DNA from 2 places in the Geobacillus sp. JS12 genome. Region 2 is predicted to be linked to the other one. Evidence: predicted binding sites of a transcription regulator. Region 2 holds the regulator's gene; the other holds the start of a gene.
The links. Region 2 encodes LexA, which represses DNA repair genes until DNA is damaged. Its sites were predicted from a motif close to CGAACATATGTTCG; they were not measured.
Positions count from the first base shown of each region.

Region 1: A0V43_RS00015 (ImmA/IrrE family metallo-endopeptidase) is a predicted target of LexA. The motif match lies at 1,814-1,827, and genes of this name have one in related genera.

Region 1 is NZ_CP014749.1:467-11,016, forward strand. It holds gene A0V43_RS00010 (recombinase family protein) at 1-1,236, opposite strand, end outside; gene A0V43_RS00015 (ImmA/IrrE family metallo-endopeptidase) at 1,308-1,787, opposite strand; gene A0V43_RS00020 (sce7726 family protein) at 1,925-2,497, shown strand; gene A0V43_RS00025 (beta family protein) at 2,466-3,227, opposite strand; gene A0V43_RS20665 (beta family protein) at 3,194-3,460, opposite strand; gene A0V43_RS00030 (HIRAN domain-containing protein) at 3,490-4,110, opposite strand; gene A0V43_RS00035 (helix-turn-helix domain-containing protein) at 4,120-4,536, opposite strand; gene A0V43_RS00040 (helix-turn-helix transcriptional regulator) at 4,722-4,940, shown strand; gene A0V43_RS18365 (hypothetical protein) at 4,975-5,175, shown strand; gene A0V43_RS00045 (hypothetical protein) at 5,147-5,596, opposite strand; gene A0V43_RS00050 (hypothetical protein) at 5,662-5,952, shown strand; gene A0V43_RS00055 (hypothetical protein) at 5,949-6,314, opposite strand; gene A0V43_RS00060 (hypothetical protein) at 6,385-6,582, shown strand; gene A0V43_RS00065 (hypothetical protein) at 6,645-6,872, shown strand; gene A0V43_RS00070 (helix-turn-helix domain-containing protein) at 6,859-7,380, shown strand; gene A0V43_RS00075 (hypothetical protein) at 7,398-7,577, shown strand; gene A0V43_RS19595 (hypothetical protein) at 7,577-7,744, shown strand; gene A0V43_RS00080 (iron-sulfur cluster co-chaperone HscB C-terminal domain-containing protein) at 7,992-8,246, shown strand; gene A0V43_RS00085 (hypothetical protein) at 8,243-8,638, shown strand; gene A0V43_RS19600 (hypothetical protein) at 8,690-8,854, shown strand; gene A0V43_RS00090 (DnaD domain-containing protein) at 8,903-9,892, shown strand; gene A0V43_RS00095 (hypothetical protein) at 9,898-10,125, shown strand; gene A0V43_RS00100 (Fur-regulated basic protein FbpA) at 10,125-10,313, shown strand; gene A0V43_RS00105 (hypothetical protein) at 10,261-10,545, shown strand; gene A0V43_RS00110 (dUTP diphosphatase) at 10,542-10,550, shown strand, end outside.
Region 2 is NZ_CP014749.1:743,837-754,386, reverse strand. It holds gene tkt (transketolase) at 1-1,542, opposite strand, end outside; gene A0V43_RS03790 (DUF896 domain-containing protein) at 1,643-1,873, opposite strand; gene A0V43_RS03785 (YneB family resolvase-like protein) at 2,003-2,656, opposite strand; gene yneA (cell division suppressor protein YneA) at 2,676-2,981, opposite strand; gene lexA (transcriptional repressor LexA) at 3,133-3,756, shown strand; gene glnA (type I glutamate--ammonia ligase) at 3,820-5,154, opposite strand; gene A0V43_RS03765 (MerR family transcriptional regulator) at 5,194-5,595, opposite strand; gene A0V43_RS03760 (methionine gamma-lyase family protein) at 5,672-6,943, opposite strand; gene hflX (GTPase HflX) at 6,957-8,204, opposite strand; gene A0V43_RS03750 (trimeric intracellular cation channel family protein) at 8,365-8,982, shown strand; gene A0V43_RS03745 (DMT family transporter) at 9,305-10,183, opposite strand; gene A0V43_RS03740 (Uma2 family endonuclease) at 10,283-10,550, opposite strand, start outside.

The DNA.
Region 1 (10,550 bases), 740 kb from region 2:
CAGTGCATCTTTTTGTTTATGGAGCTCCTGGAGCTCTTTTTCTTTTTTCTCGACGGCTTTTTGCTTTAGCGGGATGACCGAACGCTGCTCTTTTCGGGCAAGAGCTTCCTCCTGCACTTCAAACTGATCGACGAACTCGGCGAGAGATTGCAAGATTTTCTCCTCGACGAGTGGCAGAAGCGCACCCTTTTGCACGCCTTTGCATTTCGGATTTGGGCAACGCACAAGCGGATGAGGGCGGTCTTTACGCGGCTGATACCACATCGTATAGCCACAGACTTCGCATTTCAGCAATCCAGCCAGCGGGTTGGCTAACGGTTTGCTTTCCACCGTAGAAGGGCGCCAGCGGCTCCGATATGCCTTGTTGGCGGCTTCCCAGAGTTCCCTGGACACGAGGGGCTCATGGGCATTCTCTTTGACATACCAGCGCTCTCTCGGCATTTTCTTGCGTTTATACTTGCCGTTTTGCTTAATGTATTTCACCTTGCCCCAGATGATATGCCCGAGATACACCTCGTTTTTGATAATAGCGCTGATCGTCGAAGGAGACCAAAAGGATCGCTTCTCATCGGGCGGTTTCACTCCAAGTCGATCAAGCTCAGCGGCAATTGCCTGGCGTCCGTGTCCGTCGCGCATCATCTCAAAGATTTTTACCACAACCCATGACGTTTCCGGATCAGGATAGAGCTTTAACTTTTCATCGCGAAGATAGCCGTATGGCGGCTTTTTTGAGATGGAACGTCCTTTAGCGGCCGAGTCGCGTCGACCACCTTGGAGGCGCTTCGTAATGACTTTGAGCTCTTCGCGTGACACGATGGACTTTACTCCGAAAACGAGCTCCCATGTCTCGCTTTCCGGGTCATATATTTCCGTCGGGGTGATAATTTTCGTCCCGGAATAGCGAAAGGCACGGTCTAAAATGCCTTGGTCAAGCATATCACCACGGCCGAGGCGGTCGATGTCCATGACAAGCACCGCGTCAGCGATTCCCGTTTCTAGTTCGCGCAAAAGCTTCTGAATCTCGGAGCGTTCAGCGATGGACTCGCCGGACACAATCTCTTCAAAGATGCCGAGTATATTGTGGCCTTCTTTACGCGCTACGGCCAGCAAGTTATCCCGATGCCGTTGCAATGTATCGTATGACGCGCCGGACTCAGCAGCTTTTTTCTCTTCCTCGATGTCCTTGCGGCTTTTGCGAAGGTAGATGAACACGTCCAAGTTTCTCGGCCTATACATAAAACCACCTCTATCCCAGTATATAACTTGCTATCACCATACACAATAAAAGAAATAGTCCACTGTCGGGACTATTGTTTGATCAATATTCGGTTTTTTATTTGTGACAGGCGACTTTTGCATAATTCTGGAGTCACTTTAAACATATTTACCATGTGTTCAATTATGTGCGGCTCGTTCCAATCAATAAACTTCAGCATATGGAACGGAATGGCCGCATACTTGGTAAAGTGATTGGCATCCCATTCCTGGAGTTCACGGAACGCTTCCGGCAGCATGCTTTGCACTCCGGCATGACGAAGCACATGGCACAATTCATGAAAAAAGGCCTCACGCTTTTCTTCAAGAGATAAGCGAGAATCAATGACGATGCAACGGAACCGGCCGACCACTTGATGGGATGACGGAAAAGGTTTCTCGCGCAGGAAAATATTCATCCGTCGAGCTATGTATACCGGATCGATCTGAGAAGGACGGAAAAGACCGAGTCGTTGATACAGGTTCGTTACCCAATCTTCGAGTGCGGTGGTATAGTAATGACGCAAGTCCATATAATCCCCTCCCTAAGGAGATTATACGAACAAATGTTTGTTTTTGGCAATAAGGATAACTTGTTCGCTCATTATTCTTTTAGTGGGCATTTTGTGGTAAAATGAAAATTTGAATAAAGTGTTATGGAGCGATGTATATGCTTACTGATTTTGATATCAGGGCGGAATTGATTAAAAAAATTGAAAAGGAAAATCAAAATAAGCACTACAGAATTATTGAAGAGCTGTCCATTTGCGATGGACGTGCTCGGGCCGATATTGTTGTCGCTAATGGTTTTCTGCACGGGTACGAAATTAAAAGTGATCATGATACGCTAGAGCGTCTTGCTCGACAAATAGAATGGTACGATAAAACATTTGATAAAATAACCATTGTGGTAGGGAAGAAATTTGCTTCAAACATTGTGGAATTGGTGCCAGAACATTGGGGAATAGAAGTTGCCTATTTGAATAAATTCAATCAAGTCTCTTTAAAGAAGATTAGGGCTTGCAAGAAAAACAAAAATGTTTCAGGGGAAAATCTTCTCGACTTATTGTGGAACGCCGAGATTAAGTCTCTTCTCAAGCAAAAAAACGTAAAAAATTTTTCTCGCAAGCCCAAACCGGAATTAAAAAAAATGGTTTTAGAATCGATTAGCTTTAACGATATTAGAAATTTCACTAGAGAAACGTTAAAAACTAGAATTGGTTGGAGAGATAGTTTAGGATGAACACTATATGGTGATTCGTCCCTAACGCTCTCCAAGTTGTTGGGTTGCCAGGTTTATTGACTATACCATGTGCTTTGTCGTATATTTCTTGGTCTGCCCAAGAAAAATCCTTGCCAAGAAAGTAGCTCGAATTTACGAGTTCGTTGCATGCCTCTTGAACTTTCGCAAAATTAAAACCACCTCGTTTGATCGAATCGCCTCGGTAAATTACAAAATTATCATAGTAAGTGTATCTAATGTTAAATGTTACCTGCATACCTGGAACGTATTCAAAATAAGTCCAATGATTCACTCCATAATCAGAATAAACGATTTTAATTCCTTTCTCTTCAAAATGCTGTTTCGCTTTGTTAAAGAACTTACTTTCATTTCTAGGAATGGTCACTAATCTGTATTTATCATAAGTTGAAAGGTTTTCTGGAAATGAGTTGCTAGCAACAATTATTGTCCGAAATTCAGACATATTGTTAATCCTGTTCAATGCTTCTTTTATAAGAGCTGATTTTATGTTTATTTCTCCTGCACTGACAAATTGCACATCTATGATCAAATCGATTTCTTGCAGGTTTAACCGGGAAGTTAAATCTGTAAATAATTTTTGGAAACTATCATCCAAGATTTCGTCTAAATAAATTCTAACGGCAATGCCCTTTTGAACTCTCGTGATAACATTTTCAATTCTGTCCGAATTGTCTGCTAGTTTGATGACAGGGATAACATCCCTTGGCATTTTGTTAGTAGGGAAAGATATTCTTCATCTGATAATTCGCTATAGTACTCTGGAGAGATATCAAAAAAGTATGGACGCTCCCATATCTGTGAAATACTTAGGGATTTTTCCTTTTGGATAACATCAGGAGTAATTTCGAATAAAGGAACCACTTTTTCTTTTAACTCAACGGGCAGTTGATAAAGAGCATCTTTTTCCCCTTGTTTAAATTTCATTATTGGTACATACAACATATTATTCCCCTATAATAAATTTTTATAAATTAAAAAATAGCTATCATGATCAAGGCAATTACGACGATGATAAAAACCCAACATCCACACCCTAAACAGCTGAACTTTGTTTTTTCTCTTGATTTTTTTGTACCTTTGGTATTTTGATGTTGAGGTATGGAGCCTTTAACTACGTGTATTTGCGTATCTTGATTTGCATTTGTAACATCCATTGCTGGTTCTTTATTATTGATTGAATAGACGAAAGTGTTTGTTTTAATCTCGTTAATGAATGTGTTGTCCTCTTCTTTGGGATGCGGATCTAAAATAAGTTTGATATTACAGCCATAAGATTTGTCATCGTATCCTCCAGTAACAGCTGTCACAAAACATGAAACGCGCATCCCTTTATCCATCTGAGGAGCTAGTCTAGATGCTAAGTCTTTATTTATATACCCTAGCTGTTCCCCGTATTCATTCCATACTGAAATAGCGTTTGGGTCATGCTCGTTATCAGGTTCTCTTTCCAAAAATAATTCTTCACCCTCATAGCATTCAGCAATTAGCTCTTGTCGTGATGTACCATCTTCGTTTTTTCGTGTAACGCCTACAATTTTTGTGTTAATGATTCTTTCTATGGTTATCCCCCTCCTGCAAAATAAAAAAGACACCTCGTCTATTTATTCTTCGGTGTCTTTTCTTGGTGACTTATTTTTTTGTGCTGCTTTATACGCTACCCATTCGAAATGTTGAATAATTTCTCTGATTTCGTCTTCGGTTAGATGTTTCCACTTCTCAATATCAAAGAACCCCATTTGCTCGATGCCATACTCTTTGATGAGTTGATTAATCCTCGCCAGCGTACCTAATTCCTCATTGTCGCTCTCTGGTGGATTCGGATCATCCGTGCGACCGAGTAGGTAGTCGGTGGTGACATTGAAAAAGTCGGCGAGTTTTTGAAGTGTTTCTGTATCAGGTGTTCGGTTGCCGTTTTCATATCCAGAGATAGAAACTTTTGTAACATTGATTTTCTTTCCAAGCTCTTCTTGCGTGAGCTTTTTTTCTTGTCTCAGCTTTCTTAGACGGTCACCTAACACATAAAACACCTCTTCGCGTGTACTATAAACTATAAATAATTATAAGTTAACAAATAGATAACCAAAAGGCCTTAAGTTCCTTGTTAACTAAATAGAAATTTTTTTATTAAAAACTCTTGAAAGTTAACCTTAGGTTAATTATAATTTAGTTAACAGCAGGTTAACGACAAAAGGAGGTGGGAGGTGTGAAACTCGAAAGGTTAGAAGCTGTACGTAAAAAATACGGCCTTACTTGCAAACAAGTTGCAGAATCAGTAGGTATCTCTAAGGAGTATTACTGGATGATTGAAAACGGCAAACGAAGACTTACTTATGATTTAGCCGTAAAAATCGCACAAGTCTTTAACGCCCATCCAGATGATATTTTTTTGGACAGTAAGTTAACTGTTAGTGAACAAAAATGACACAAATCCCACTGTCTGTGAAGGAGGTGACAAAGTGCCAGACAAAGAGCAAGAACTCGTCCGTAAGTTTGAGGAACTCGTTCTCACTCTTCCGGCGCATGAGTTAACAGAAATGCTTGAATGCAGTTACAGCATGCTGCATCGATTAAAAGCACAAATTCGCCATAACCATCACAAAAGAGCGGCGATTTCATATAAGGGAGTCATTACCTTGCTATCGCGTTATTTACTCTAAAGTACTTAAGATAATAAAAATCCCTAATCAATGCATCGGGTGAGTCATCTTCTTCAAAGTAAATCGAAACATTTTTGAAATGGTGTTTGTTTTTTAAACGATTGATATCGAAGAATGGTTGTTCAACATCTTCAAGGCACCATTCAAAAAGCACATTAAACAAGATGATGTCGTTTTCCAATAGTTCAGATAGCTGTTTGCGATTTAATTGCTCATGTTCCATGAGTTCGAGGCACTTTTCTTTAGCGGCTGAGAAAATTTCTAATAAGGTCTCACGGTACTTAACAGGGTGATAAAAGAATTTGGTCCCTTTGATAAGCAAAGGCATCCCGTTGGGACATTTTTCTAAAGCATCTTGATACACTTCTTCCCAGCCACAAGGAATAGTACGTAGATCCAAGTGCCATAAGTATTTTCTCATAATGATCATCGCTCCTTGTCCAGTTCGAAATGGCTCCTTACCAACCAGTAAAGGAGGTGAGGCGGATGACGGATCAAGCATCAAAAGAAATGGTTCAAATCATTGAACAATACATCGAACAAGAGTCTGAAAAGTGGGTGCAGCACACTCTTAATAATGCAAAGACGATAAGCGATTTAATGTCAGCCCTCTGGGAGAATGGAAAAGCAAAGAAAGATGGAACCGAAGTTGAACGCATGTTGCATCGGCTTATTTATGAACGTGGTGCAGCTAAGATCAAAAATGTGATTAAAGAAGCCCAGGATCTCACATTGGGGAGGGCACTGTCCCCAGAAGGAGACAGTGCAACATGTTAATTCAATTGCTGAATTTGATCCCTTAACATACGTTCAACAATCTCATGTTGTCCTTTGTAGTTTTCAAATTTTGAGTACAACCAAGATGTATTTCGATCCCGTTGCTCAATCACTTCCTTTAGTTCAAAGTAAACATCATTCCAAAAGTTGAACAGTGAAGTGATTTCATAATGTGCAAGTTCCTCGTTCATTGCCAAAAACAATTTGACTTTTTCACTAAGTGTATAAATCTCTGATAAGGAAACGCTGACGATTGGTGACGGATTTTTAGGATCGTTTACCGTTTCCTGGTACAAAGCATTTGTTTTATGAAAAAGCTCAGTGCAATTGTCCAAAAGTTCTATCAGTCGGTATTTATCCATTTGTTTTTCACCCCTTCCCACCGCATCATTCGACAGGGGGTAAGGAAAATCCTGCAAGGCAGGTGACAGCATGAACACCATTCAGGATCAATGGGCTATGGCCGAGCTGAAGCATCGGTTGCTTTCGCTGATCATGCAGCTGAAGGATGACCCAGCGTTTACGAAAGACGACGCGGCGCTGGAGATCGCCAAAGTGCTCGACTGGCTGAACGAAGCGGCGCCGGCCGTCGATTATCAGACAATGGTGAAACACTATGATGCGAGGTGAAGCGAATGTCATCAAACGCCCCTCATGCTCCGCATAAACATGAACAAAGGGGGAATGCGGGCATGAAGGAATTTAAATATGGCAACACGACGGTGATCGTTCACTCCCCATTGGTACTCATGAGTCCAGAGGAGCGAAAGCAATGGTTTGAACAAGAATGGCAAAAAGGCAATCCGATCCTGCGGCAAATCGCCGAGGCGGTGCTGGATTGCTACCGATCTATGGATACTGTACCACAAAGTCTCAAGGATGATGGTAGAAAGGGGAGCACGGAGGATGAAACGCGGTAGAGCGGCCGATGCGGTGAAAGAGGCGCGGCAGAAAACAGGGATGACGCAGCAACAGCTGTCGTTCGAAATCTATGAATCTCGTGAATCCGTATCGCACCAGGAAAATGGGCGGTACCGAGTGCAGCCGAACATATCGAAATATTTCGCCGAAAAGCATAATAACCCGTGGGTGGCCCTCGAGGCGGCGGCGGAATACACCGGATGGGGGCCAGTGAAGCTGGATGGAGAAATGGTCGATCTTCACCGTGCAAGCGTCACGATGAAAACACGCGAGGAGCTCACAGAAGCCCTCGAGGCGATCGAAAGTGTCTGTGTGGCGAATCATCCCAGGTCGATTCGAGAGTTTGACAAGCAACGCTTGGAAGAGGCAATGATGCAGGCAATCGACGCGATCGTAGCGCTGACACAATACGTTGCGGTCATTTGCATGGATTACGGCTTTTCCTGGTGGAAAATGTGGCAAAAGCATCGCGCGAAACTGCAAGCGAAAGGATTTATCCGACAATGACAAAGGAGGAAAAAACAATGTTTCAACTGCCGAATTTAGCAGAAATGACGGACGTTGAGGCTATCCGTTGGTATACAAGTGAAGTTGTGCGGCTTTCAAAAGAGCGAAAACTCAATAGCGAATATGGGAAAGCACTGCTCGAGTGGAAAAAGAAAATGAACGAACGCCTGGAAAAATCGAGAAAGGAGTGGTGGTAATGTACGTGGTATGGGTAGCCAGTTCGTTAATGACAGCGAGGGAAGTTCGGGAGGTATGCGCCGAGTTGCGCAATCATCCGGAACTGATCGAAGCCATTGAGCAAGAAGCTAAAGCAAAACTTGTCAACATGAAAAAAGCAGCAAGCCCAACGCTCACTGCTTCCTAAAAAACCAGCCCTATCCCAAACATATCATGTTGCGAACCAAAAGGCAAGCTCATGCTTGCCGACTGGAGTACAGGCGGCGGGTGTGCCCCAGCCCGCAAGCGCTTGTGCTTCAGTCGGTGCGCATGAGCGCCGGCCAGGCCGAGCGAGAGCGGGCGACGATCCGAAAGGGGAGCCGCGCCACAATACATGTATGGTCATTGCGACGACGCCTGGAGATCATAACGAAGGAGGAAGGGCAGTGATCAATATGATCGTTTATCAAGAGGCGGATTTGCGGCAAAAGGTATCAAGATGCATCGAGTACATACAGGAGGCGCTGCAAAACCGCGACTATGAAACGATGGCTATTGAAATATCTGAGTTGCAGTATTTAGTCAGACAGTTGCAAGAACTCGAACGAAAAGAAGCCCGGCGTCAGCAGTTGTTGAGCATTATACGAGATATGCAACGACGCGGCATTCAAATTGATTTTGTGAAGCTGGGAGAGGAGCGGAATGCGTGAATAAGCTTGATAAACATGCAAAAAGGCACATCCGGCTGCAAATCTGCGAACTTCTTGATTCGCATTGCCGCACGTGCCCCGAGCGGATCAAATATCGAAGCACCGTATGTTTGCAAGTTTGCCCGGTCAGCCAAGAGATGCGGCAACTGGCAGCCCTTCTTGAAGGTGATTCTCCGGTCGATCCCCAACCTAGAGAACCGGTTGTGGAACAGGCGCAGAACACACCAAAGCGAAAGGGACGGTGGTCGGCAGAGGAAGTGTTCTACCTTTGGCATCATCGCAAGGTATTGACGATTGATGAGCTCGCAAATCGGCTCAATCGAGAACCAAAAGCCGTCTATGAGAAGTTGAAACAACTGTTGCAAAAAGGCGGCATTTCTGATGCTGGTTGAGAAAGGAGGGCCGGAAGCTCCCATTCTACGATATGCTTCCAGGGTGAAGATATGCTATTTGAAGTGGAATTTGTCGTGAAGGAAAACGGCCATTTCGAGACGATCCAAACGGCACTCGTCTACGCGCTCACTGTAACCGAGTGCCGGCGGATCGCTAATGAAATGGCCTCCGAGCTTGAAATTGGCGGGATTCAGTTTTTTATTTCAGAACTCTAGTTTTTATCATGCCATAGCAAAACAGCTTTTTCAAGGGGAGGGGATGACATGGCAACCTTGCTTTTAGATGATCAGCCGTTGGTTATTTTGCCACAACTCGCCGTGGCGATCGGACTGAACGAAAGCATCGTCGTTCAGCAGCTGCATTATTGGCTCGAGAAAAGCGAAAACGTCCATGACGGCTATAAATGGATCTATAACACGTACGAGGACTGGAGGGAGCAATTTCCCTTCTGGTCAGAAAGCACCATTCGTCGGATCATCACCAAGCTGGAGAAGATCGGGATCATCGTCTCGGCGAATTTCAATCGCTCGAGGATCGATAAAACAAAATGGTATCGGATCGATTACGACAAATTGGCTGAATTCGCGTCGTCTAATCAAGATGAACAGACGACTGATCAAAATGACGTTTCGACTGTTCAAAATGAGCAGACGACTGACGAAATCGACAGTCCATCCGGTCAAAATGAACAGTCCATCTGTTCAAATTGGACAGACGAAGCGCTCAATTTGAACAGACCAATACCAGAGAATACTACAGAGATTACTACAGAGAAAAAAGAAGAAGTAGAAGAAGACGCGCGCGCGCATTCCTTCCGAGAGATTATTCAATTCGTTGAACAGAACGGCTTTGGCACCGTCGGCAGCTACATAGGGGAAAAGATCGTTTCTTGGGTCGATGATACGTCCGAGGAATTGGTCTTAGAGGCATTGAAAATCGCGGTGGAGAACGGGGCCAAGACATGGAAATACGTTGAAACCATTTTACGTGACTGGTTCGAAAAAGGCTATCGCACCGTTGACCAGGTGAGAGCGGCACAATTGGCATTTCGGGAGCAACAACTGAAAAAACGTAAAGCCTCAACTGTTTCCGACGTCGGCCGAAAGATGCGGACTCCAGTGCGCACCGAGATCGTACCGGACTGGCTGAAGATGGACTATAGCCAACCGGAGGATGACGACTTTGACGTCGAACAGGCGCGCCGAGAACTTGAGGAACGCCTCAAAAAGTATAAAGACAATCCAGATGGGTGATGTCGATGGGCTATCCGTTATGGATCCGTTTAGAGTACCGAAACGGAGTTGGATCGGTGACTGGATTGACGGCCAGCGTATGCTCGGAGGCGGATTTTCTTGACATTCTCGAGCGATGCGGTGTGACAAGGAGCAACCTGCTGACGGTGCGGATCAATGACAAGGACTATTCTGTTTCACGCCTTGACACGTTGTTTGCGAAGCTGCAAGCCGAAGGGAGGGGATCGGCGTGATGCTGCTCAAGTACGTGCTCATTCAGCATTTGCGCCGGCAAGGCATCTTTTCCGCCAGCGATGGCCGGGCGCTCTCAAAACTGACCACAGAAGAGATTCAGCGTGAATACGAACGAGCGAGAGGTGATCAGTCACATGGATTGGTCCAAGGCGACCGTACAGCAATTGGTGACCATCATTCGCTTTGAAGAGTGCCCGGAAATATATAAGCATCGGGCGCGGCAAGAAATCCGACAACGGTTAGGGGGAGAAGAAGTGAAAAAACAACGCCAATCACTGCACGGACCAGTGAAAATCAGCTATTTAACGCCAGTGGAACTTGAAGCGTATCGCAACCGTCCGCGCAAACGATACTACGATGACGACAACCGCCGAATCATTGACTGGCGCTGGCCAAGATCAAGGGGGACACGCCGATGAAACTG
Region 2 (10,550 bases):
CGGCTTGTCCGTCGATTCGAGCGCCAACCGCCATGCGGCCGCCGTTTCGTTTGCGTCAGCCGGTCGGATGACCGACAAGTTCGGCATCGCCCGAAGCGAAGCGAGATGTTCGATCGGCTCGTGCGTCGGCCCGTCTTCGCCGACGGCGATGCTGTCGTGCGTCAAGACGTAGATGACCGGCAAGCCCATCAGCGCCGCCAAGCGGATCGCTGGACGCAAATAGTCAGAGAACACGAAGAACGTGCCGCCGAACACTTTCAACCCGCCATGGAGCGCCATGCCATTGAGCGCCGCCCCCATGGCAAACTCGCGCACTCCAAACCAAATGTTGCGCCCTTCGTAGCTGTCCGGCAAGAAGTTGCCGCCGCCTTTGATGAGCGTTTTATTCGAGCTTGCCAAGTCCGCCGAACCGCCAAACAATTGCGGCACCGCTTTGGCGATGGCGTTGATCACGTCCCCGGACGATGAGCGGGTCGCCAAGCTTTTGCCTGCTTCGTATACCGGCAAAGAAGCTTCCCATCCATCTGGCAGTTTGCCTTCGATCGCTCGCTTCAATTGGGCGGCCAGTTCCGGATGGGCCTGTTCATAGGCGGCGAGCTGCTCATTCCATTCCGCCTCTTTTTTCGCTCCCGGCTCTTGCACCGTCGCACGGAAGTGGGCGTACACTTCTTCTGGCACGTAAAAATCTTCCGCAAATGTCCAACGATACGCCTCTTTCGTCAGCTTCGCCTCTTGGGCGCCGAGCGGAGCGCCGTGGACGCCGGACGTGCCCGCTTTATTTGGCGCGCCGTAGCCAATCGTCGTTTTGACTTCAATGAGCGTCGGCCGGCTGAGGTCTGCCCGCGCCTCCTCGAGCGCTTTGGCGATTTCTTCAATATTGTTGCCGTCCTCAACGCGCAAATATTGCCAACCGTACGCTTGGAAACGTTGGGCGACGTTTTCCGAGAACGACAGGTTGAGCTCCCCGTCCAGCGAAATGTCGTTCGAGTCATACAGGACGATCAGACGGCCGAGCTTCAAGTGGCCGGCGAGTGACGCCGCTTCGCTCGCCACTCCTTCCATCAAATCGCCATCGCCGCAAATGGCGTACGTATAATGATTGATAATCTCAAACCCGTCGCGGTTGTATGTAGCGGCCAAATGCCGCTCCGCCATCGCCATGCCGACCGCCATCGCGATCCCTTGGCCAAGCGGTCCCGTCGTCGCTTCCACGCCCGGCGTATGGCCGTATTCCGGATGGCCCGGCGTTTTGCTTCCCCATTGACGGAATTGTTTCAAATCATCCATCGATACGTCGTAGCCGCTTAAATGAAGCAAGCTGTACAATAACATCGACCCGTGCCCGGCTGACAAGACAAACCGGTCGCGGTTGAACCAGTTTGGATTCGCCGGGTTATGATTCATAAATTTCGTCCAAAGCGTGTACGCCATCGGCGCCGCGCCCATCGGCATGCCCGGGTGCCCGGATTTCGCTTTTTCGATCGCGTCAATCGACAGCGTTCGAATCGTCGTAATCGCCAACTCCTCGATTGAATGCGCCATCGTCTTCCTCCCTTTCATCAACATGGTGTCATTTACTATCATATAGAAAATCGATCGGCTTGTACAACGTTATTTTCCGAGCCACCCCTCTTTCGACCGTTTAATGGAAGCGCCGCCACTGGCTTTCCTTTAATTTTTTCGGCGTCACGTCGTTGCCGTTCGGGTCAATGACGGTCACTGTATGGAGCATATCGGTCATCGCCTTGCGGAACGCTTGAATGTACTCACGGCGCAGCTTCGCTTGCTCGAAGGCCTCTTCGGCCGACAAGCCGGCCGTTTTCGCTTTTTTCGCCAGTTCATTGATGCGGGCTAATTTATGTTTGGCAAGCATTGATTATCTTCTCCTATCTGCCATATTCTCACCCTGTTTTATCTTATCTGATCAACCGGGAAGATGGCAACGATGGCAGCTTGGCTTCCTTTGCCCGCTCGCCGCTTTAGGGTCAGGCGCAGTACACGATCAACGCCGCCTTTGTTGCTCGTCCATATATTCCTGGTAACGCCGATGGACGGTCGCCTTGGACGCCTCGTAACCGAAGCTTCGCATCGTCGCGGCGATATCGGCAAACGTCAGTCCGCGCTCGCGCAAGCGGACGATCTCCTCAACCGGCAGATCAATTCGATCGCGCCCGGCGTTTTCGCCCCGGCGCCTTAGGTTCCGCTCCGGTCGGTAGCCGCTGGCGATGGCTCGCTGCATGCCACGCTTAATTTTGGCGTTATGTATTTTTCTTTGGTACTCCTCGACAATCGCGATGATGGATAACACCATCTCATCGGCCTCCGACAGCGGCATCTCCCCGCGGTGGCTGGCGCTGTATATTTTCACCCCTTGCTTTTTCAAGCAATGCAGCACCGCCATGCGCGCATGGCCGCGCCCAAGCCGCGTTTCATCTTGAATGAGCAGCACATCGACCTCGCCTTCCTCGCACAGCGAAAGCAGCTCCAACACGCCGTCGCGGTCGGCTTCATAACCGCTCGCCTGCTCGGCGATCACTTTAACGACTTCAAATCCACACTCGGCCGCCAGTCGCTCGAGCTCATCTCGTTGCCTCGCGAGCGACGTTTCCTGTTCAGCTTTGTCCGTGCTGACTCGGCAGTAAATGACCGCCCTCATGGCCAATCCCTTCTTTCCATCACTGATTGACGGCCACCGAGCCGCCCTGCTTTGATTTTAACACAGGAATGACAATTTGTTCACCGGCGGCAAGACGCGGGCTCGGCAAATGGTTGACATCGACGACCCAGCGGATGAACTCATCAGGCGGCATATGGTGTTCCTGTTCGTACTGTTTTGCCAGCCCCCAAAGCGTATCGCCGGGAGCGACCGTGATCGTCACGTATTCTTTTTTATCGACCGGGCTGCTGGCGTAAACGAACCCTGCCAACACGAGCGCAAACAAAAATGAAAACAAAACATAGTGCAGCAACGTTTTCCCCATTCTCCCCACCCTTTCTAGAATGTTTGTTCGCTTTCCTTCATTATAGTCAAGAACATTTGTTTGTGTCAATAAAAAACTCGAACTTATGTTTGTTTTTTCGTCTTCCGCATGGTATAATGAAGGCAAATGATGTGGCGAGAGGTGTGAAACCATGACGAAACTGTCAAAACGACAACAGCAAATTTTAGAGTTTATTAAACAGGAAGTAAAAACAAAAGGCTATCCTCCGTCGGTGCGGGAAATTGGGGAAGCGGTTGGATTGGCGTCAAGTTCGACGGTCCACGGGCATCTCGCGCGCCTAGAAAGCAAAGGGTACATCCGCCGCGACCCGACAAAGCCGCGCGCCATTGAAATTTTGGACAACGATATGGCGAAGGAGAGAGAAAAAGAGGAGATCATCTCGGTGCCGATCATCGGCAAGGTGACGGCCGGCCAACCGATTACAGCGGTGGAAAACATCGAAGGCTACTTTCCGCTGCCGAAGCGGCTCGCCGCCGGCGAGGAGCAGCTGTTTATGCTTGAAGTGATGGGCGACAGCATGATCGAAGCCGGCATTCTCGACGGCGACTACGTCATCGTCCGCCAGCAGTCATCGGCCAACAACGGCGACATCGTCGTCGCCATGACGGAAGACAACGAGGCGACGGTGAAGCGGTTTTTCAAGGAAAAAGACCACATCCGCCTGCAGCCGGAAAACGCCCATCTTGAGCCGATCATCGTCCGCGACTGCACGATTCTCGGCAAAGTGATCGGCGTCTATCGCCTGTTCGACTGACTCGTGCCGGCCTGCGCCCATAAAAAAGCTGCCCTGAAAAAAACGGGGCAGCTTTTTTATGAATCAGTAGAGTTCCATATATTGGTCCAATTCCCATTGATGAACCGTTGTCCGATACATATCCCACTCAATTTCTTTCGCCTCGACGAAATGTTCGAATAAATGTTTGCCGAGCGCGTGAATCATCACTTCATCGGACTTCAAGTTTTCCAACGCTTCATAGAGCGTTGCCGGCAAATCGACAATGCCTTCTTCGAGCCGTTCTTCTTTCGTCATGACGTAAATGTTTCGATCCACTGGCGCCGGAGGAGTGAGCTTGTTCCGAATGCCGTCAAGCCCAGCGGCTAAAAGCACCGCCATGGCCAAGTATGGGTTGGCCGACGGGTCAACGCTGCGCACCTCAATGCGCGTGCTCATGCCGCGCGAAGCGGGAATGCGGATGAGCGGGCTGCGGTTGCGCGCCGACCAAGCGACGTAGCACGGCGCTTCATAGCCTGGAACAAGCCGCTTGTACGAGTTGACGGTCGGGTTCGTCACCGCCGTAAAGTTCGGCGCATGCTTCAGCACACCGGCGATAAACTGCCGCGCCGTATCGCTCAACTGCAAGTCGCCGTTCGGATCGAAAAAGGCGTTTTCACCGTTGCGGAACAGCGACAGGTTGCAATGCATTCCTGAACCGTTAATCCCAAAAATCGGCTTCGGCATAAAGGTCGCATGCAATCCATGTTTGCGGGCGATCGTTTTGACGACGAGCTTAAACGTTTGAATGTCGTCGCACGCTTTAATCGCATGGGCGTATTTAAAATCGATCTCATGCTGGCCCGGGGCGACTTCATGATGGGACGCTTCGATTTCAAACCCCATTTCCTCAAGCTCGAGCACAATGTCGCGCCGGCAGTTTTCCCCGAGATCCGTCGGCGCCAAATCGAAATAGCCGCCGCGATCGTTCAGCTCCATCGTCGGGTGTCCTTTTTCGTCAAGCTTGAAAAGGAAGAATTCAGGCTCAGCTCCTAAGTTAAAGGCGTTGAAGCCAAGCGCCTCCATCTCTTTCAGCATCCGCTTCAAGTTATAGCGCGGACAGCCTTCAAACGGCGTGCCGTCCGGGTTGTAAATGTCGCAGATAAAGCGGGCGACTTTCCCTTTTTCTGCGGTCCACGGGAAAATGACGAACGTATCCAAGTCCGGATACAAATACATATCCGACTCTTCAATGCGGACAAATCCTTCGATCGACGACCCGTCAAACATAATTTTGTTGTTAAGCGCTTTCTCCAGCTGGCTGATCGGAATTTCGACGTTTTTGATCGTGCCCAAAATATCGGTGAATTGCAGGCGGATGTACTTGACATTTTCCTCTTTGACGATGTGTAGAATGTCGTCACGCGTATATTTTGCCATGTCCAAACTCCTCCCCGGCTCGGAAATCATGTTCCGTCATTAATGAAAGAAGCGAGCGAGATCTCCTTGGCGAAGCGATGCGCGCTGGAACCGCCCGGCCTGCAGCAATTCATTCCGCAAAATTTCGCGCAGTTCTTCGTCCGACAGCTTCGGTTTTCCTACTTTTTCGACTTTCTCCGCCTGCTGGTGGCGTCCTTCCTCCCGCGCGGCAAAAATTTGCTTAATGCCCGCCAAGTTGACGCCTTGGTCGATCAAATCTTTAATTTCCAGCAAGCGGTCAATGTCATTGAGCGAAAACAGCCGCCGGTTGCCTTCCGTGCGCGCTGGCGTGACGAGGCCGTGCTCTTCGTAATAGCGGATTTGGCGGGCCGATAGATCCGTCAGCTGCATCACGATCCCAATCGGAAACAATGGCATGGAACGACGAATATGGCTGCTCATGCCAATTCCTCCTCGCTTTTGATACCTTCATTTTACCATAATGTCAAGAAACGAGTCAATGAAGCGTTACATTTTCTCACAAACAAATCAACTGCTGTTCAAGCAAACGGTGGACGGCTGAACAAATGGCGATTTTGACGTGTGAATACGTCAGCCCGCCTTGCACGTAGGCGACATATGGCGGCCGCAGCGGCCCGTCTGCCGTTAGCTCGATGCTCGCGCCCTGCACGAACGTGCCTGCCGCCATGATGACTTTGTCCTCATAGCCGGGCATCTCGCTTGGATACGGGGTGAAATGGGCGTTGACGGGAGAAGCGGCTTGGATGGCTTGGCAAAAAGCGACCATTTGTTCTGGATCGTCAAAGCGGACCGATTGCACGAGGTCTGTGCGCTTCTCCTTCCACGACGGCGATGTCGAAAGCCCGATGCGCTCGAGCATCGCCGCCGTAAACACCGCCCCCTTGAGCGCCTGGCCCACGGTGTGCGGCGCAAGGAAAAAGCCTTGATACATATCCGGCAAGTTGTAAAGCGACGGACCGACTTCCGCTCCAATGCCCGGAGAGGTCATCCGGTAAGCGCACGCTTCGACGTATTTTTGCCTCCCAACGATATAGCCGCCTGTTTTCGCCAAGCCCCCGCCCGGGTTTTTAATGAGGGAGCCGGCCATCAAATCGGCGCCGACATGACACGGCTCTTTCTCCTCCACAAACTCGCCGTAGCAGTTGTCGACAAACACGACGACGTCGGGCTTAATCGCTTTGACAAAAGCGATCATCTCCGCGATTTCGTCGACCGTAAACGACGGGCGTGTCGCATAGCCGCGCGAACGTTGAATGCCGATCATTTTCGTCCGCTCATGGATCGCTTCACGAACGGCCGAAAAATCGACCATCCCTTCTGCTGTGAGCGGCACGCTGCGATAACGAATGCCAAACTCTTTCAGCGAGCCGACGCCGCGGCCGCGGACGCCGACGATTTCCTCAAGCGTATCGTACGGAGCGCCGGTGATGTAAAGCAGTTCATCGCCCGGGCGCAACACGCCAAACAGCGCGATGGCAATCGCGTGCGTGCCGGAAATGATTTGCGGGCGCACAAGCCCTGCTTCCGCCCCGAATACATCGGCGTAAATGCGGTCAAGCGTATCGCGGCCGATATCGTCATAGCCATACCCGGTCGATGGGATGAAATGCCCGTCGCTCACTTGATGGCGGCGGAAACTGTCGAGCACGCGATATTGGTTCGCATCGACCATCCGGTCGATGCGCCGGTGGATCGGCGCAATTTGCTGTTCAACTTCCTCAACAAGTGCAGCGATCGTTTCTCCATGTTTCCATTGTGTCCAAAACATCGATGAACCCTTTCTACCGTTGGAATGATTGCAATTCCCCATACAAGGGATGCGCTGGCAGCACGTACCCTTGGCAGTCGTACGTGCCCCTTTGTTCATTATAATGCCATTCGTGCAAAATGGTGTCCGATTTTAGCTGGGCGAGCAGTTTTCCTTCCCCGCTCGGGATCGATACGTCATAATGAACCATTTGCCGTTTCACCGCTTCTTCAATAAAGCGGCGGAGCCGGTCGACATCGGCAGCCGAGAGCGCGCTCATCACGATCGCATCGGTTGTCGTCGGGAGAAATTCCAGCGTTTGCCGGTCGCTTTTATTGTAAACGGTGACGGCCGGAATGGAAGAAGCCCCTAGTTCCTCCAAGAGCCGCGATACCGTCCGCTCATGCTCGGCGTAGTCCGGATGCGACGAATCGACGACGTGAAGCAATAAATCCGCTTCCTTCACTTCTTCAAGCGTCGAGCGAAACGCAGCGACAAGCGTCGTCGGCAAGTCTTGGATGAACCCGACCGTATCGGTGAGAAGCACCGTATAGCCGCATGGCAAGACGCATTTGCGCGTCAACGGGTCGAGCGTGGCAAACAGCAAGTTTTCCTCGAACGAATCGGCGGCGGTCAGCCGGTTGAAAATCGTCGACTTGCCGGCGTTCGTATAGCCGACAAGCGCCACTTGAAAGGCGCGGTTTTTTTGCCGGCGCTCGCGGTAGCGTTCGCGATGCTCAGCCACCCGGCGAAGTTCGCCTTTAATATCGTCAATGCGGCGGCGAATGTGACGGCGGTCGGTCTCCAGCTTCGTCTCCCCCGGACCGCGCGTGCCGATGCCGCCGCCCAAGCGAGACAGCGCCTCCCCTTGGCCGCTAAGGCGCGGCAACATATACTCCAGCTGGGCGAGCTCGACTTGCAGCTTTCCTTCTTTCGATCGGGCGCGCTGAGCAAAAATGTCTAAAATGAGCTGCGTCCGGTCAAGGACTTTCACCTCGCCAAGCAGGTTCGTCAAATTGCGCGCTTGGCTTGGAGAGAGCTCGCTGTTGAAAATAACCACGTCCGGTTCCAGCTGCTTGACTATGGCGGCGAGCTCTTCCGTTTTCCCTTTTCCGATATACGTCGCCGGGTGCGGCGCTTCACGTTTTTGCGTCACCTCTGCCACAACCTCGCCGTTCGCCGTCGCAACGAGCGAAGCGAGCTCCTCCATCGAATAGCGAAACCGTTCATCATCGACACCAGCGAGCTGGCAGCCGACAAGGATCGCTTGTTCACGGCTCATGGCATCCCCCTTCCTTTCCCTCGCAGCGAACATGTTCTCTACGTTCATGATACCAAATCCCATCATCGGTCTGCTAGTTCGTTCCAAAAAAACGATTGATTTTCCGCCGCTTTTGCCTCTACAATGATACAAGAACAACGCACGGAAAGGAACAGCAAGAATGACGTGGGAAGTATTGAGCATCATCGGCACGATCGCCTTTGCCATTAGCGGGGCGATCGTCGCGATGGAAGAGGAGTACGATTTGCTTGGGGTGTACATTTTGGGAATCGTCACCGCCTTTGGCGGCGGAGCGGTGCGCAATTTGTTGATCGGGGTCCCCGTGTCGGCGCTATGGGAGCAAGGGCCGCTCTTTCTTGTCGCCTTAGTCTCGATGACGATCGTCTATTTATTTCCGAAACAAATGCTGCCGCCGTGGAAGCGGTGGGGCAACTTTTTTGACGCCCTCGGACTGTCGGCGTTCGCCATTCAAGGAGCGCTGCATGCCGTCAACATGGGGCATCCGTTAAGCGCGGTCATCGTCGCCGCGGTGTTGACCGGAAGCGGCGGCGGCATGATCCGTGACGTGTTGGCGGGAAGAAAGCCGCTCGTGTTGCGCGCAGAAATTTATGCCGCCTGGGCCATTCTCGCCGGTCTCGCCGTTGGGCTGAAATGGGCCGAATCGCCCATGGAGCTGTATGTGCTGTTGATTGTCGTCGCCGCCCTCCGCATTTTGTCGTACACATACGGTTGGAAGCTGCCGCGGCGGGCGGTTGGAGAAAAAGCGGGCGAGCAATGATCAAACGGCAAAAACAACATCTACTCATTGATTCGTACGAAAAGATAGACGGCTCCTCGCTTTTATATAGATGCAATTTAAAGCTTTGCCATTTTTCTTTTTTACCGGTCATTTCATCCGACTGTCGAGTGAACGAACAACGCCGCTTAAAGACCCATATATGGGTCTGTGAAGCAGGCGGTTGTTCGGTCCTCCGTCACGCCAAGGCGTGACGGAGAAGCCTGTGGCTTTCCTCCGACAGTCGAAAAGGGGAAAACCGCTTTTCCGTCAAGGATATGTTAAACTTCTTCGTTGCATCTATATAGTTTGCTGACGCTTTCCTTTACGCGCTTTGCTCGCTTCGCACCGCCACGACCACGCCGGCAACAATGAGCGCCCCGCCGAGCCAAAACGAGGCGGCGAGCTCCTCATGCAACAGCAGCCAGCCAAAGAGCGAGCCGACGAGCGGCTGGAAAAAGAAAAAGAGCGAGCCGACGCCGGCGTCGATCATTTCCATCCCTTTGTTCCAAAGAAAAAATGCCCCCGCTGTCGATACAACGCCAAGATACAACACCCCAAGGGCGACGGGAACGCTCCAATGGCTCGCGGCAAGCCCCGGCCCTTCGGTGAGCATCATCGGGGTCATGCCGATAAACGCAGTGAAAATAGCGTACGTGGTGATCGAAAGCACGGGCAGGCGGCCCGAAGCGATTTTCACAAGCACCGACAACAGCGCCCAAGTGATCGCTGCACCAACTAAAGCCATATTTCCGGCAAGCGTCGATTCCCCGCCGCCTCCAAGTCCGACGATGACGATGACACCCGCTGTCGCCAGTAGCAGCGCAGCCATTTTCCGCCATGTGAGCACCTCACCAAGCAGCCAGCGGGCAAACAAGACGACAAACGCCGGCGTCGAGGCGGTGATGAGCGAAGCGGTATGGGCGTTCGACCATTTCGTGCCGACAAACTGCAACGAAATGGAAACGACGTAGCCGATGATTCCGACCGTGATAATCATTCCCCAGTCACGCCCATTCTTTGGGGGGCGCTCACCTTTCATCGCGGCGATGGCACCGAGCACAATCAAGGCAACGGCGTAGCGCAGCCAGACGAGCGTAAACGGCGGAATGTAGTCCAACACGTATTTGCTCACGACGTACATCCCGCCCCAAATGCTGGCAGCAAGCGATAAACACAAGGAAGCGAGAACAGGTTGTTTCATGGCATCGATCCCCCTATGCGTTCTTCTTTCTGCTGCTGACATCAAAGGCGAAGCCGTTATTTCCAGAGATGGCAGTCAAACAAGGCTGTTCTCCATCAGCTACACATCGCTTTCTTCCGGAGGAAACACGGGGGCGAGCGAAACCGTCAAATCCGGTTGCCAAAACGAAACCAGCTCATCGCTTGGCCCAAAAACCGCTCGCTGCTCGAATCGTCCATCTTGCCAGCTGAGCACTTCGATCGTTCGATTGCTGGGGTCTACCATCCAATATTCATGCACACCATATTTTTCGTATAAATAGTATTTCTGGTTTCGATCGCGCAGAGCGGTGCTTGGTGACAGCACTTCCACAACGAGATCGGGAGCC